DNA from 2 places in the Paracoccus sp. J56 genome. Region 2 is predicted to be linked to the other one. Evidence: riboswitches for the same ligand, from Rfam matches in the RefSeq annotation. Region 2 holds a riboswitch; the other holds the start of a gene.
The links. Region 2 has a riboswitch for cobalamin ahead of M511_RS03695 (CbtB domain-containing protein). Riboswitches for the same ligand answer to the same signal wherever they lie in the genome.

Region 1 (7,202 bases), on a different contig from region 2:
TCTCGACCAGCACTCGGCGGCTCTGCGGCCTATCCCCGGCAAGCCTTTGTGCGGTAATTGGCACTGAACCGCCGCTGGCGCGGAAATGCTCCTGATCGGCCCTGCCCGTCAGGTCATGCGTGATGCTGTATCACGATCATGGTGAAAGGCGGGCTCAGAACCTCGCTACAGCGAACACATGTTGTCCGCCGCATGGAAGCTCCGATGGCGATCTCTGTTTTGTCCGGGAGCAAGCGGCGCTCCCCCTGATCCGCAGATCCGGCGGCATTTTCCCGAGGCAAGTCTCTTGTCGTTCCATTTTGTTAATGTAATAACATTACTAAATTGAGTCCGTCGCCAGCGATGCTCCGGTCCCGCCCCGGAACTGCAGTTTTCTGCAGCCGGTCCCTGCTGCCCTGCAGGGACCAGCGGAAACCGGGCAAGCTAACCGCAACCCATTCCGAACGACCAAGGAGGCTAATCATGCTCAGACAATTTGCGGGTGCCAGCGCCCTGACCCTGATCCTTGCTGGTACCGGCATTGCCCATGACCACAAGGATGACACCGTTTACCGTGTCTTTGTGGGCGATCATGAGAAAGGGCAGATCACCGCCTTTGACCTGTCCAAGCCCGCGCATCGCTGGACTTTCCAGACCACTGGACAGGTCAAGCTTTATCCGGTCGCGGGCGGTGCGGTGGTCGCCGCAGTCCAGTCCGAGGCCGATACCGTGCAATTCATCCGCAGCGGTATCTCACTGCACGATCATGGCGATCATCAGGACCTTGAGGTCAAAGAACCCGCAGCCATCGACCTGCACCTGTCGGGACCCCGGCCCTTTCACCTTGTCGCCCATGACGGCAAGGTGGTGCTGAATTATGACAAGGGCAGCTATGCCGAGATTCTCGACAGCGCCGCGCTGGCCGCGGGCAAGGTCGAGCCGGTGAAGTTCCCACAGGCCCGCGCCCATCATGGCTTTGTCACGCCACTGGGAAAAAGCTGGCTTTCGACCGTCGCCTCGGACGAACCGGTCGAGGGCGATGCCTCGGTACCGCGTCTGGGCCTGCAAGCCTTTGACGCCAAAGGCAACCCCACGGGCAATCTGGCCACCTGCACCGCCATCCATGGCGAGGCTTTCTCGGGCGCCTATCTGGCCGCCGGTTGCAAAGAGGGCGTGCTGACCGTCAAGGCGGGTGATCAGGGGCCGGAATACAGGCTTTTGCCCTATCCCGAGGATCTGCCCAAAGATGTAACCACCGGGACCCTGCTTGGCTCATCCGGGATGCAGATCTTTCTGGGCAATTTCGGACCCAAGGGCCTGGTTGTCATCGACCCCGAAGAGGCCCCGCATTATCGCTATATCGACCTGCCGTTCCGCCGGGTGGATTTCGCGCTAGACCCAGCCAGCCCCGCGACAGGCTATGTCCTGACCGAAGATGGCAGCCTGCACCGTGTGAACCTGCTTGACGCCGCTCTCAGCGACAGCACCAAGGTCACCGCGCCATATTCGATGGACGGCCACTGGAACGATCCGCGCCCGCGCATTGCCGTCGCCGGGGACGAGATCGTGCTGAGCGACCCGAATGCCGGGCTGATCCGGCGCATCTCGACCAAGGATTTCAGCGAGGTCGGCACCGTACCGGTCGAAGGCAGGCCATATAACATTGCCGTGGTCGGCGGCAGTGGCGTAACCCACTGATATAACAGCTGATCCGCTTTCATGACCTGACAATTTCAGATGCGCCGGCCGGGCTCCATGTGACGCGCATCATGCGAGGGCCGGAAAGGCCACGACAGGATACACCACTCCCCCATCCTGACGCGGTTTTCCTTGGCCCTTCCCGGCCTGTGGGGGCGGTCCCTGCCATGGAAGCCAGATTTACCTTGTTCATCCGCAATTTGGCGGGTAGTTGCCCGGTGTCGGTTTCCATATGGAATTGAAAGGGAATCCGCCACCGGACCTGTCCGGTGAACCGGAACTGCCCCCGCAACTGTAGGCGGCGAGGACATCCACGAAAATGCCACTGTGGCCATGCGCCACGGGAAGGCCGTGGAAAGCCCCGCGACCCGCCAGTCAGGAGACCTGCCGACACCCGTTTCAACGCAGCCCGGGCGGGGTGTCCGGGGAGGTGTTCGATGAATTTGCCCAAAGGGTGCCTTGCCGCGCCCGTCCCAGCCAGCATCAGGCCCTGCCGCAAGGCAAGGGCGCTTGTCAGTTTTTGGGCCGCTCCTCTCCTCCCGTCCCTGGCTGCCCTCACAACCGGAGACAATTCATGTTTGCCCGCACACTGACTGCCGCGCTGCTTGGCGCGGCCACCATGATCCTTGCCACCCTGCCCGCAGGCGCACAGACCCAATATCCGCTGAGGCTGCAAAACTGCGGCGTCGATCTGACCATCAGCCATGCACCTGACAGCGTGGTCAGTGTCGGACAGGCCGCGACCGAGATCCTTTATTCGCTGGGGCTGGCCGACAAGGTCCAGGGCACTGCCGTCTGGTTCAGCGAGGTCCTGCCCGAATACCGCAAGGTGAATGCCTCGATCGAGCGGCTGGCCGACAACGACCCGAGCTTTGAATCGGTGGTGGCGAAAAAGCCCGGCCTGGTCACTGTGCAATACGAATGGCACATCGGTCCTCAAGGAATCGTCGCCACGCGTGAGCAATTTGCCGATGTCGGCATCCCGACCTATGTGCTGCCCGCGGACTGCTGGAACAAAGACAACAGCAGCGGCTCGGACGGGACCCGCAATGCCATGTTCCAGATGGAATCCGTTCATGCCGGCGTTCTTGAACTGGCACAGATTTTTGACGTGCCGGAACGGGGTGAGGCACTGGTCGCCGATCTGAAGGCGCGCGAGGCGGCGGCAGTTGAAAACGCCCGGTCGCTGAACCTGAAAGATGCCTCGGCCGTGTTCTGGTTCTCGTCGGCCGAGATGGACGTTGATCCCTATGTCGCGGGCCGCAAGGGACCACCCGCCTATATGATGGAAAAACTGGGGCTGAAGAACGTCATCGAAAGCGATGAGGAATGGCCGACCGTCAGCTGGGAGACCATCGCCCGCGCCAATCCTTCGGTCATCGTCATCGCCCGGATGGACCGTCGCCGGTTCGAGGCTGACGATTACGAACGGAAGCTCGAGTTCCTGAAGTCCGACCCGGTAACCAGCCAGATGGAAGCGGTTCGCAATGACCGGATCGTGGTGCTTGACGCCCATTCGATGGACCCCTCGATCCGCAATGTCTCGGCGCTTGAAACACTGGCCGGGGCGCTGCCGGCCTTTAACCTCGAATGACGGTCGCGACGGTCCGCAGCTATCGCCCGCGCGCGCCCGGGTGGCGATGGATCTTGGCAGGCAGCCTTTTGACGGTGGCGATCCTTGCCGGGGTTATCATAGGCGAAATGCCCCTGCCCCCTGATACCGTGCTGGCGGTGCTGGCCAACAAGCTGTTTGGTGCCGGATATCCGGTGGACTCGATCAATGCGGCGATCATCTGGAATTATCGCATGCCGCGCACTTTGGTCGCGGCTGCCTGCGGCGCGGGACTGGCGCTGTCCGGGGTGGTTTTGCAGGCGCTGATCCGCAACGCGCTGGCTGACCCCTATCTGCTGGGGGTATCAGCAGGGGCGTCGACCGGCGCGGTCGCGGTGACGATCCTTGGCCTTGGCGGCGGCGCGCTGGGCCTGTCATCGGGCGCCTTTGCCGGGGCGCTGTTGGCCTTTGGCCTGGTCGCGGCGCTGGCGCGAGCTGCCGGAGGCGGCCCCGCCCAGCTGGTATTGGCGGGGATCGCGGGTTCGCAGCTGTTCAACGCGCTGACCAGCTTTTTCATCGCCAGGTCGGCCAATGCCGAACAGGCAAGGGGCATCATGTTCTGGCTGCTCGGCAATCTGTCGGGCGTGCGCTGGCCGGATGTGTCGCTGGCGGCTCCGGCAGCCCTGATCGGCTTTCTGGCCTGCCTTTGGCATGTAAGGGCGCTGGATGCCTTTTCCTTTGGTGCGCAATCGGCAGCGGCACTGGGCATTTCCCTGCGCCGGGTGCAGGGGGTGCTGATCGGCACGACCACGCTGATGACCGCGACCATGGTCAGCCTTGTCGGCTCGATCGGTTTCGTCGGGCTGGTCGTGCCCCATGCCATGCGCTTTGCCGTCGGCCCCCGGCATGGCCGGCTGGTGCCATGGTCGGCGCTTGCAGGCGCGGTCTTTCTGATCGCGGCCGACATTGTGTCGCGCATACTGATCCCCGGTCAGGTGGTAGCCATCGGCGTGGTAACTGCGCTGGTCGGTGCACCGGGCTTTGCCCTGATCCTGATCCGCAGCCGGGGCCGGACATGAGACTGAGGACCGCCAATCTGGGCTGGAGGGCCGGTGTCCGTCCCATTGTCGAGGGTGTGACGCTGGAAATCGCGCCGGGCGAGACCTTTGGCCTGATCGGGCCGAACGGCTCGGGCAAATCCACGCTGCTGCGGCTGATTGCCGGGCTGTTGCCCCCCTCAGCCGGAAGGGTGTGGCTGGGTGAGACCCCGCTTGCCAGCCTGTCCCGGCGCGAGGTCGCGCGCCGGATCGCCTTTGTCGAGCAACAGGCCGAAACGACCGAGGCACTTACCGTCCGCGACGCGGTCGGGCTGGGTCGAACACCATGGCTGTCAGCACTGTCCCCCTTTGGCGCGGGCGATGCGGCCATCGTTGAGCATGCGCTATGTGCGGTTGGAATGGAGCATATGGCCGGGGCGCAATGGCAAACCCTTTCAGGCGGAGAGCGCCAGCGTGTCCATATCGCCCGCGCTCTGGCCCAGCGCCCACGCCTGCTGCTGCTGGACGAACCGACAAACCATCTGGACATCCATCACCAGCTTGCACTGCTGCGGCTGGTCCACCGCCTGCCAGTAACCGTGGTTCTGGCGCTGCATGACCTTAATCAGGCATTGGGCTGTGACCGTATCGGCGTCATGGCCCAGGGCCGGCTGATCGCCTGCGGTCCGCCCGCCAAAGTCCTGACCCCCGAACAGCTGGCCAAAACCTTTCGCGTTGGCGCGACAGCTTTGACCGATCCTGTCGACGACACCGTCCTTTTCCGTTTCCGCTGTCTTGAGGAGTGACTGATGAAATCCGCCCTTCTTGCCTTCATGCTGCTGGGCACACCCGTCCTTGCCGAAACCCATGAGGTGCGGATGTTCAACCGTTCGGACCGGGGCGTGATGGTCTATGAGCCATCGTTTCTGCGGATTGCGCCGGGCGACACGGTACGCTTTGTCCCGACCCAGCCTGGCCATAATGCCGCGTCCATCGACGGGATGATCCCCGAAGGGGCCAAGCCTTTCAAATCCCGGATCAATGAGGATTTCAGCGTCACCCTGACCATCCCCGGCAGCTATGGCATCAAGTGCAGCCCGCATTTTGCCATGGGCATGGTGATGCTGATCGAGGTGGGCGAGGCCCATGCCCCCGCCCTGCCCGACGATCTGCCGCCAAAGTCACGCGCGCGGTTTGACGAGATACTGGCGCGCGCCGCACGCCAGGGGCACCCCCTCCCCCTCCTGAAAAAGGCTGACCGGCCACCATCTTAGGCCCGGATGGCAGGATTATCCTGCGATTCCAATCTCTTCATGTTCGTCATCCACCATCATCTGTTTGGGAGACCGGGCCGATGCTGATCGAGACGCACAAGACAAGGACCGAATTTCACCCTCCATCCTCAACCCTTTCCCATCGTGCAAAGCGGCTGACGCCGCAATATTGGGCAAAGCCCTGGGGCCGCGATGACGGTATTCCGGCCCCTTCGGACGCCCAGCCGCTGGGCGAGATGATCTTTGACGCAGCCAAGACGGGGCTGGTCGTCAAATTACTGCAAACCAATGAGCCGCTTCCCATTCAGGTGCACCCACAGCGGGGCGCGGGGCGAAAGCACGGATGGTGGTATGTCGCCGATACCCCGCCCCGGCGCCTTACGCCTATAGCGGCACAGCCATCACTTCAGAGCTGCTTATGGCCCATGATTTCCGCCGGTTCCGGCTGCGGCCTCTGACCGGTCCGGCCAGCGGCAACAAGGGGACGGCGCAGTTCCCCGCCGGCTGGACGGGCAGTTCGCCATGATCGCGCGACAGGACAATGAAAACCTGTTCCCGATCCGCTCGGACGACCTGTTTCACAGGCACGAAGGCGAAAGGATCGCAGCCCCCCTGCACCCATGGGAACTGGTGCAGATCGGCAATTGCAGGGCTCCGGTCGAACTGGACGAGGGTTGGCTGATCCTGACCCATGGCGTCGGCGCCATGCGTAAATATTGCATCGGGGCGATGCTGCTGGACAAGGCCGATCCCACCCGCGTATTGGGTCGGTCACGGGTGCCGCTGCTTTCGCCTTCGGATGCCGGGCGCGAAGTCATGTGCCCAATGTCGTTTATACCTGCGGCGCACTGGTCCATGCCCGGGCATCTGTTCACGCCCTATGACATAGCCGACAGCGCCGTCGGTTTCGCCACTGTCCGGCCCGGCGCGCTTGTCGAATCGCTGGACTGACCGTCCTGCATCGAGGTTCGACCATGACTGAAAAACCCTTTACCACCAGCGACCTGATGGCGGAAAGCGGCGTGGGTTTCGGCACAAGCGGAGCGCGCGGACTGGTCAGCGCCCTGACCGACCGCGTCGCCTATGGCTATACGCAGGGCTTTTTGCGTCACCTGCGTGATGTCGGCGAGTTCCGGCCCGGCACCAAGGTCGCATTGGCGGGCGATCTGCGCCCCTCGACCCCGCACATCCTGCGCGCCTGTGCCGCGGCCATCCGCGACGAAGGCGGCGAGCCGGTCTTTTGTGGTCATGTCCCGACCCCCGCGCTGGCCGATTACGCCTTTGCCCGCGCCATCCCCTCGCTGATGGTCACGGGCAGCCATATCCCCGACGACCGCAATGGCATCAAGTTCCACCGCGCGAAAGGCGAGATTCTGAAACCTGACGAGGCCGGAATGACCCGTCAGGTGCTGACGCTGGACCGCGCGCGCTTTGATGCGGACGGCGCGCTGATCAACCCGCCCCCCTTGGGCGAGCCTGTCGATATCACACAGGGCTATGTCCGCCGCTATGTCGACTTCTTTGGACCCGAGGCACTGGCGGGGCTGAGGCTTGGGCTATACCAGCACTCGGCCGTGGGGCGCGATATTATCGCCCGGATCCTTGCCGCTCTTGGGGCCGAGGTCGTGCCTTTGGGCCGATCGGACAGTTTCATCCCCGTTG
Region 2 (7,202 bases):
AGTTGCCGACGGATGGCGCAAGCTCCATCGCGGCACGCAGCTCATCCAGCAGGGGTTCGGGCACAGGATCGGGGCGGAAATGGCGTATATCGCGGCGCCAGCGTAGGATGCGGTCCAGCGTGGCGCGATCTTCGGGGCCGAACTCCATCACGGTGTAGCGCAGATTGCGTTGTCGGGCAGGCCCTCGGCCCCGGCGCGGATGGCGACCGGGCGTTCGGGGACTGTCAGTTCGATAGCAAGCGGCTGGCCGCCGACGGTCAGGGGGCTGTGATCGTTGGCATTCAGTTCGACCCGCAGCTGATCGCCGGGCGCCAGCGACCCAAGGTGATGGGCGGGGCCATAAAGACGGGCGATCTTGGTGCCGTTCAGGTAAAGATGGGCGTGACCTTCACCCGCGCGGTGGGCCAGACCTGCGTGTTCGGGCGCAAAGCAAAAGCCCTGCGCCTGCACGAACAGGTTCCAGCCGGTGACGCTGTCGGGTTCAAGCCGCGCCGAGGCAGTTGCGCTGCCAGCGGGCAGGTCGATGGCCGTGCCGTGGTGATGCGTCCCGGTCTGTGCGCCATGGCCATTGGCACCGTGGTCGTGGCCGTCCAGCGTGACACCATTCGCGGCGGCGATGACAAAGCCCATGCCGCCGCCGAAGATCAGACCGATCAGCAGCATCGGGATCGAGCGATCCATGTCACTATCCTTGTTCATAGGAACAGCCGGACGATGGCCGCCCGGCTGCGAATGCTTCATTCCCGATCAGGCCGCCTGCGGCACTGGGGCGCCCTGCGCCTCGCGCTGCCAGAGCCAGCCCGAAAGCAGCCCAAGCAGGGTCCATGCCATGGCGCCTACGCCTAGCGAGCGGCCGGCGAATTCGGCTGCCAGTTCGGGCGGGACGGGGCCGGCGTAACTGTCGGGCTGCGGTGCTCCGATCAGATGCGGCGCGATGATCAGGATGATTGCCGCGCCCCATGCCGCCCAGCCTTTGCCAAAGACGATCAGCCACAGGGCAAGCCCGGTCGCAACCGCCGTGCCAAGCCACCAGATCGCGCGAAGCTGCACATCAGCGGCGGCAACGCCCGGCACCTCGGGTGCAAGGCCAAAGGCCGGGGCAAGCTGCATGGTGACAAAACCTGCAAGCCCCCACAGCAGCCCCTGCCGGGCTGATACCGTATTTCCCTGCACCTCGGTCACCGCCATCAGTGCCACCAGCATCAGCCCGTAGCCTGCATAGACCATCATGGTGAACAGAACCGACAGCATGTTGCGGCTCCATTCAAACGGACCGAGGTCCTGATGGGCGCTGACGGTCTCGGCCCCGAAATGGGTCAGTTGGCCCGATTCATACAGTTCGGCATGCAGCAGCACCGGCTGCACGAACCAAAGCTGCAACAGGGCGGCAATCAGCCCTGCTGCAGCGCCAGCGATCAATCCGCTGGTCACTATGCGCGAAAACATCTCAGTGGCAGGGGAAGCCGACGGCGTGACGCGTGTCATGCGCGGCATCATGCAGGGTTTCGGCCTGCACCAGCCCCGACACAAAGATCAGCCCAAAGCCGATGGCAAACGCTGCAATGGCGGGAAGCAGGACCGAGCGCGCGCCTGCGGCGCTGCTGGTCGTCATGGTCTTTGCGGTCATTCTTGACCCTTTCCTGTAGTCGTCCAACCCGACGACGTTACGGTTTCATGCACCGGCAGGTCTCCTGGCTTGCGGGTCACAGCTGACGCCCGCCTTCCCGGCCATGACGGGCCAGTGGCGTGATGGGCGTCCGCTCTCCGCTCACAGTCGCGGGGGCGGCTGCGGATTTGGCACCGGATGTTCCGGGCCGCACCGCATTCCCTTTTGGGCCCCGATCAAGGGGCACCGATACGCGGGCATGTTAGCTGCGAGATCGCGCCGGCGGCAAGCGGAATCGGGTGCCGTCTCGTTGCAGGCCGGTCAGGGCGCGGGTGGCCAATCCACATCGACCCAGACCAGCCGATGCGCCGAGGCTTTCAGCGCGGCCTCGGCCAGTGGCCCCTCGGCAGGCCAGAAGACCCCAGAGCCCAGCACCTCTAACCCCTTGGCGGGCAGGACGTAATCGACGCGCAGGTTGCCCGGCGGACGGTCGTCGCGCCAGTCGCCGGTATCCAGCGCGGGGTCGCCCTTATGGTTGTCGTTCACGCCCCCCCTGGCCGCCGTCCCTCCGGAGCTGCGGGGCAGGGGGTCGGTGACATGGGCCATGATCCGGGCCAAAGCCTCGGGTCGGCCGTCGCCGTCCATCGGATCAAGGTTCAGATTTCCGGCAAGCACGAAGGGACCTTTGGGCAGATGATGCACCCAGAAGGCCAGTTCGTCGTGATTGCGCCGCCCGTTCAAATCTTCGGGGCCGTCAAAGACCGGAGGGGTTGCTGACATAGCCAGCAGGTGCAGCGGCTGACCCGCAATGGTGATTTCAGCATCCCAATGCGCGGTCGAGGACAGGCGCCGCGCCGCCTCGACCTCGGGCGGCAGGGGCGGCATCAGGTTGCCGGGCAGATCGCGCCACAGGAAACCACTGTAATCCCGGACTGAGCCTATCGGGTGGCGTGACAGGATCGCCATACCGCCCTGACCGGTGAAATTGCCAAACCCCTGCGCATCATCTGCTGTGCCAAGCCGTCCGTCGGCGTTCAGATCCAGCCCGGTCGCCATGCCGGAATTTGGGCGTGCTGCAAGACGGTGGGGATAATCCAGCCCCGCCTTGGCCAGCCTTGCGGCGAATGCATCCAACGCCTTGCTGTCGTAGTCCCAGTCGAAATCGGTCAGCAAAAGGATATCGGGCCGTGTCTCGGCGATGACGCGGATTACGGCGTCAATCTGGCTGTCCTTGCGGGTCAGATCGCGCAGCAATAACCCCGGCCCGTCGCGTGACAGGCCGGGGCTATAGGTGGCGATCCGCAAAGGCTCTGCCAGCGTGCCCTGGGCCAGCGCGAGGATCAGCGCCAGCCCGGCGAAAGCATTCAGACCCAAGGCCGGCTCTGTTGCATCTGCGCCTCGAACGTGTCGATCGACGTGGACTTTTCCATGGTCAGGCCGATATCGTCCAGCCCGTTCAGCAGGCAATGTTTGCGGAAGGGGTCGATGTCGAAGCCAAAGCTTTGCCCGTCCGAAGTGGTGACGGTCTGGTTTTCAAGGTCGATGGTCATGCGGGCGTTGGCGCCTTTGCGGGCGTCCTCCATCAGCACGTCCACCGCCTCTTGCGGCATGACGATGGGCAGGATGCCGTTCTTGAAGCAGTTATTGTAAAAGATGTCGGCAAAGCTGGTCGAGATGACCGCGCGGATGCCAAAGTCCAGGAGTGCCCAGGGCGCATGCTCGCGCGACGAGCCGCAGCCAAAGTTATCCCCGGCGACGATGATTTCCGCGCTGCGATAGGCGGGCTGGTTCAGCACGAAATCGGCGATCTCGGTGCCGTCGGGATTGTAGCGCATCTCGTCAAACAGGTTCTTGCCCAGACCCGAACGATGGATCGTCTTGAGGAACTGTTTGGGGATGATCATGTCGGTGTCGATATTGACCAGCGGCATGGGGGCCGCGATGCCGGTCAGGGTGGTGAACTTGTCCATGTGTTGATCCTCGCGAATTGACTGGGGGAGTGCGTCCCCGTTAACCCAAGCCGGCTGGGCGCATAGCACCACGACGAATCGGGTCCTTCAGATGTTTTTTGGATTTTCGAGCTTTCACGACCTGCGTGCCTGCATCGCCCGCGACTGGACCCCAAAGATCGGGGACCCCGGGTTCACCGGTTGGCTGACGGTTCTGTCCTATCTTGTCTGCCTGTGGCTGGCGGTGCTGGTACTGCGCCGTCGTCCGGCGGGTGCCGCACGCAAACTGTGGCTGGTCATTGCCGGGTTGATGGCCTTTCTGGCCCTGAACAAACAGCTGGATCTGCAAACTGCGCTGACCGCTGCGGGGCGGTGCGTGGCGCGGGCGCAGGGCTGGTATGACAGCCGCTATATCGTGCAGCTGGCCTTTATCGCCGGGCTGGTTCTGGGGGCCGTTCTGGCGCTGATCTGGGCGACGAAAGCCTTGCGCGGACACATGAGCCACAACCGCCTGGCCCTGCTGGGTCTGGCGGTGCTGTGCTGTTTTGTGCTGGTGCGCGCGGCTGGCTTTCATCATGTGGACAGGCTGATCAGTGCCGATTTTGCGGACATCAAGTTCAATTTCTGGCTCGAAAACGCGGGGCTTGTGCTGATTGCCCTTAACGCGCTGATGCTGTTGCGGCGGGGCCGCTAAGGACCCCGCCCAAGCGATCAGACCGTCTCGGTCAGAAACTCGCGCACATCGGTCAGATGACCGCGAATGCCCGCCGCTGCCGCCATGACCGGCGACATCAGGTGGGTGCGGCCACCACGGCCCATGCGGCCCTCAAAGTTGCGGTTCGAGGTCGCGGCGCAGCGTTCGCCGGGGGCAAGCTGGTCGGGGTTCATGCCCAGACACATCGAACAGCCGGCCAGACGCCATTCAAAGCCGGCGTCGATAAAGATCTTGTCCAGCCCCTCTTCCTCAGCCTGCATCCGCACCAGACCCGAGCCGGGCACGACCATGCCGCGCACACCCGGCGCCAGTTTCTGTCCCCTGAGGATCGAGGCCGCGGCGCGCAGATCCTCGATCCGGCCATTGGTGCAGGACCCGATAAAGACCGCGTCGATCTTGATTTCGTTCAGCGGGGTGCCCGGTTTCAGACCCATGTAGTCAAGGCTGCGGCGCACGGCCTCGACCTTGCCGCCTTCGAAATCCTCGGGCGCGGGGACGTTGGCGGAGATCGGCAGAACGTCCTCGGGCGAGGTGCCCCAGGTCACGACCGGGGCGATGTCCTCGGCGCGGATGGTGATGACTTTATCCCAATGCGCGCCTTCGTCGGAATACAGGGTTTTCCACCAGGCCAGCGCGGCCTCCCACGCGGCGCCTTTCGGCGCGTGCGGGCGGCCCTTGACGTATTCAAAGGTCTTTTCGTCAGGGGCGATCAGGCCGGCGCGGGCGCCACCTTCGATCGCCATGTTGCAGACGGTCATCCGGCCTTCCATCGACAGGTCGCGGATCGCTTCGCCGCAATATTCGATGACATAGCCGGTGCCACCAGCCGTGCCGGTGTGGCCGATGATCGACAGCGTAATGTCCTTGGCGGTCACACCGGGGCGCAGCTTGCCGGTGATCTCGACCTTCATGTTCCTGGACTTTTTCTGGATCAGCGTCTGGGTGGCCAGAACATGCTCGACCTCAGAGGTCCCGATGCCGTGGGCAAGCGCACCAAAAGCGCCATGGGTCGCGGTATGGCTGTCGCCGCAAACCACGGTCATGCCGGGCAGGGTCCAGCCCTGTTCGGGGCCGACGATGTGAACGATGCCCTGACGGATGTCGTTCATCGGGTAGTAGTTCAGCCCGAATTCGCGGGCGTTCTTGTCCAGTTCAGCGACCTGGATACGGCCCTCGGGGTTTTCGATGCCGTTCACGCGGTCGGCGGTGGTCGGGACGTTGTGGTCCGGCACGGCGATGGTCTGGTCGGGGCGGCGCACCTTGCGCCCGGCCATGCGCAGGCCCTCGAATGCCTGGGGCGAGGTCACCTCATGCACGAGGTGGCGGTCAATATAGAGGATGCAGGTCCCGTCATCAGAACGCTCGACCACATGGGCGTCAAAGATTTTGTCGTACAGGGTGCGGGGCGCGCCCGCGTTGGTGTTGCCGGTCATGGCTGTCTCTTTTCTGGAAGACTAGCTGGGAAAAGGCGAAATTCGGGCCGCAGCAGGCGGCAGGGCGCGCGCAGGCGCCCGCGCCCGTCAAAGTCGGGCGGTGACGGACAGGGTTTCCCCGTAGAACCGACCCGGCAGGCGGGCACGGTCATGGATGTCGAAATAGACGAATCCTCGCATGCGCCCAGTAATAGGTTCATTTGCCCGTGTGTTCAATCATGTTCAACCGCTCTACACGGGGCTGTTAATTCCATCTCAGCAGTTTGGCCCTATCTTCCACGGCAAATGAGTCGGGAAGGGACCGGTCATGCTGATTCGCTTTGTCCTGCGGGCGATCCCGCTGATCTGCGTGGCGATTTTCGCGCTGGCGGTGCATGTCACCCACACACCGGCGGAACGTGCGCGGGAAATGGCACATCTGGCAAACAGGCCGCTGACCTGGGCGGCGGGGCAGGTGCGCTGCGCCGATCCCTGGGGCAATCTGCCAGTTTCTGCCTGTCCCGGCGGTATTGAGGCCCAGAAAACCGACGTCCCCTCATTGAGCGGACGGAATTCCGTGCTAAATTAATAAAACCCCGGCGCCGGGGGAGATCGGCGTGATGACCGGAGGATGAACCCCTGTCCAATACCGTCTCGCCGGCTACCACGCCGGCTGCGACCACCGCGGATTCCCAGCTGACGAGCGATCAGCTACTAAGCCGCATTCTTGCTTCGCTTGACGACGACAAGGCCGAGGATGTCGTGACCATCGACCTGCGCGGTCGCTCGGCCATGGCTGATCACATGGTGATCGCTTCGGGCCGGAACGCGCGCCAGGTAGCCTCGATCGCTGAAAAGCTGGTCGATCGGCTAAAGCAGCAATCCGGCCGCTCTGCCCGAATCGAGGGGAAAGAGACCGGCGATTGGGTGCTGATCGACACCGATGACGTGATCGTGCACGTATTCCGCCCCGAGGTCCGGGAATTCTATCAGCTGGAAAAGATGTGGATGCCGGCTGATGCGCTGCGTTCGGCCACGCTGGACCGGATGCGTGCCGAACACGCCGCCGGACAGGCAGGCAAGCCCGAGAACTGACATATGCGCATGGTCATTGCCGCGGTCGGGCGGCTGCGGCAGGGCCCCGAGGCGAAGCTTGTCGCCGATTATCTTGAACGTCACGCCAAGGCGGGCCGCGCCTTGGGTTTGCCGCCCGTCACCCTGGCCGAGGTCGAGGACAAGTGCGGCGGCGGCATGGCCGCCGAGGCGGCGCTGCTTTCCAAAGTCATCCCCGAAGGTGCCGCGCTGGTGGTGCTGGATGAGCGCGGGCAGATGCTCAGCTCTCCTGAGTTAGCCAGCCGAATCGCCGGCTGGCGCGATCAGGCGCGGGATGTGGCCTTTGTGATCGGCGGGGCAGATGGCATCGACCCCATGTTGCGCGACCGTGCTGATCTGGCGATCAGCTTTGGCCGGATGGTCTGGCCGCATATGCTGGTCCGGGTGATGCTGACCGAACAGATCTA

Region 1: linked by a shared signal. The riboswitch ahead of M511_RS05680 (ABC transporter substrate-binding protein) and the one ahead of M511_RS03695 (CbtB domain-containing protein) in region 2 are both predicted to bind cobalamin.

Annotation. Positions count from the first base shown of each region.
Region 1 is NZ_JAFL01000005.1:167,478-174,679, reverse strand. Features, by position in the region: gene M511_RS05685 (metallochaperone AztD) at 463-1,677, shown strand; cobalamin riboswitch at 1,883-2,083, shown strand; gene M511_RS05680 (ABC transporter substrate-binding protein) at 2,252-3,271, shown strand; gene M511_RS05675 (FecCD family ABC transporter permease) at 3,268-4,308, shown strand; gene M511_RS05670 (ABC transporter ATP-binding protein) at 4,305-5,072, shown strand; gene M511_RS05665 (pseudoazurin) at 5,076-5,540, shown strand; gene M511_RS05660 (cupin domain-containing protein) at 5,621-5,998, shown strand; partial or broken gene M511_RS05655 (hypothetical protein) at 6,039-6,491, shown strand; gene M511_RS05650 (phosphomannomutase) at 6,515-7,202, shown strand, end outside.
Region 2 is NZ_JAFL01000003.1:188,832-196,033, reverse strand. Features, by position in the region: gene bluB (5,6-dimethylbenzimidazole synthase) at 1-148, opposite strand, end outside; gene M511_RS03705 (hypothetical protein) at 148-681, opposite strand; gene M511_RS03700 (CbtA family protein) at 748-1,446, opposite strand; gene M511_RS03695 (CbtB domain-containing protein) at 1,448-1,627, opposite strand; cobalamin riboswitch at 1,665-1,872, opposite strand; gene M511_RS03690 (endonuclease/exonuclease/phosphatase family protein) at 1,928-2,980, opposite strand; gene leuD (3-isopropylmalate dehydratase small subunit) at 2,971-3,576, opposite strand; gene M511_RS03680 (hypothetical protein) at 3,668-4,249, shown strand; gene leuC (3-isopropylmalate dehydratase large subunit) at 4,267-5,703, opposite strand; gene M511_RS03670 (hypothetical protein) at 6,011-6,271, shown strand; gene rsfS (ribosome silencing factor) at 6,322-6,777, shown strand; gene rlmH (23S rRNA (pseudouridine(1915)-N(3))-methyltransferase RlmH) at 6,781-7,202, shown strand, end outside.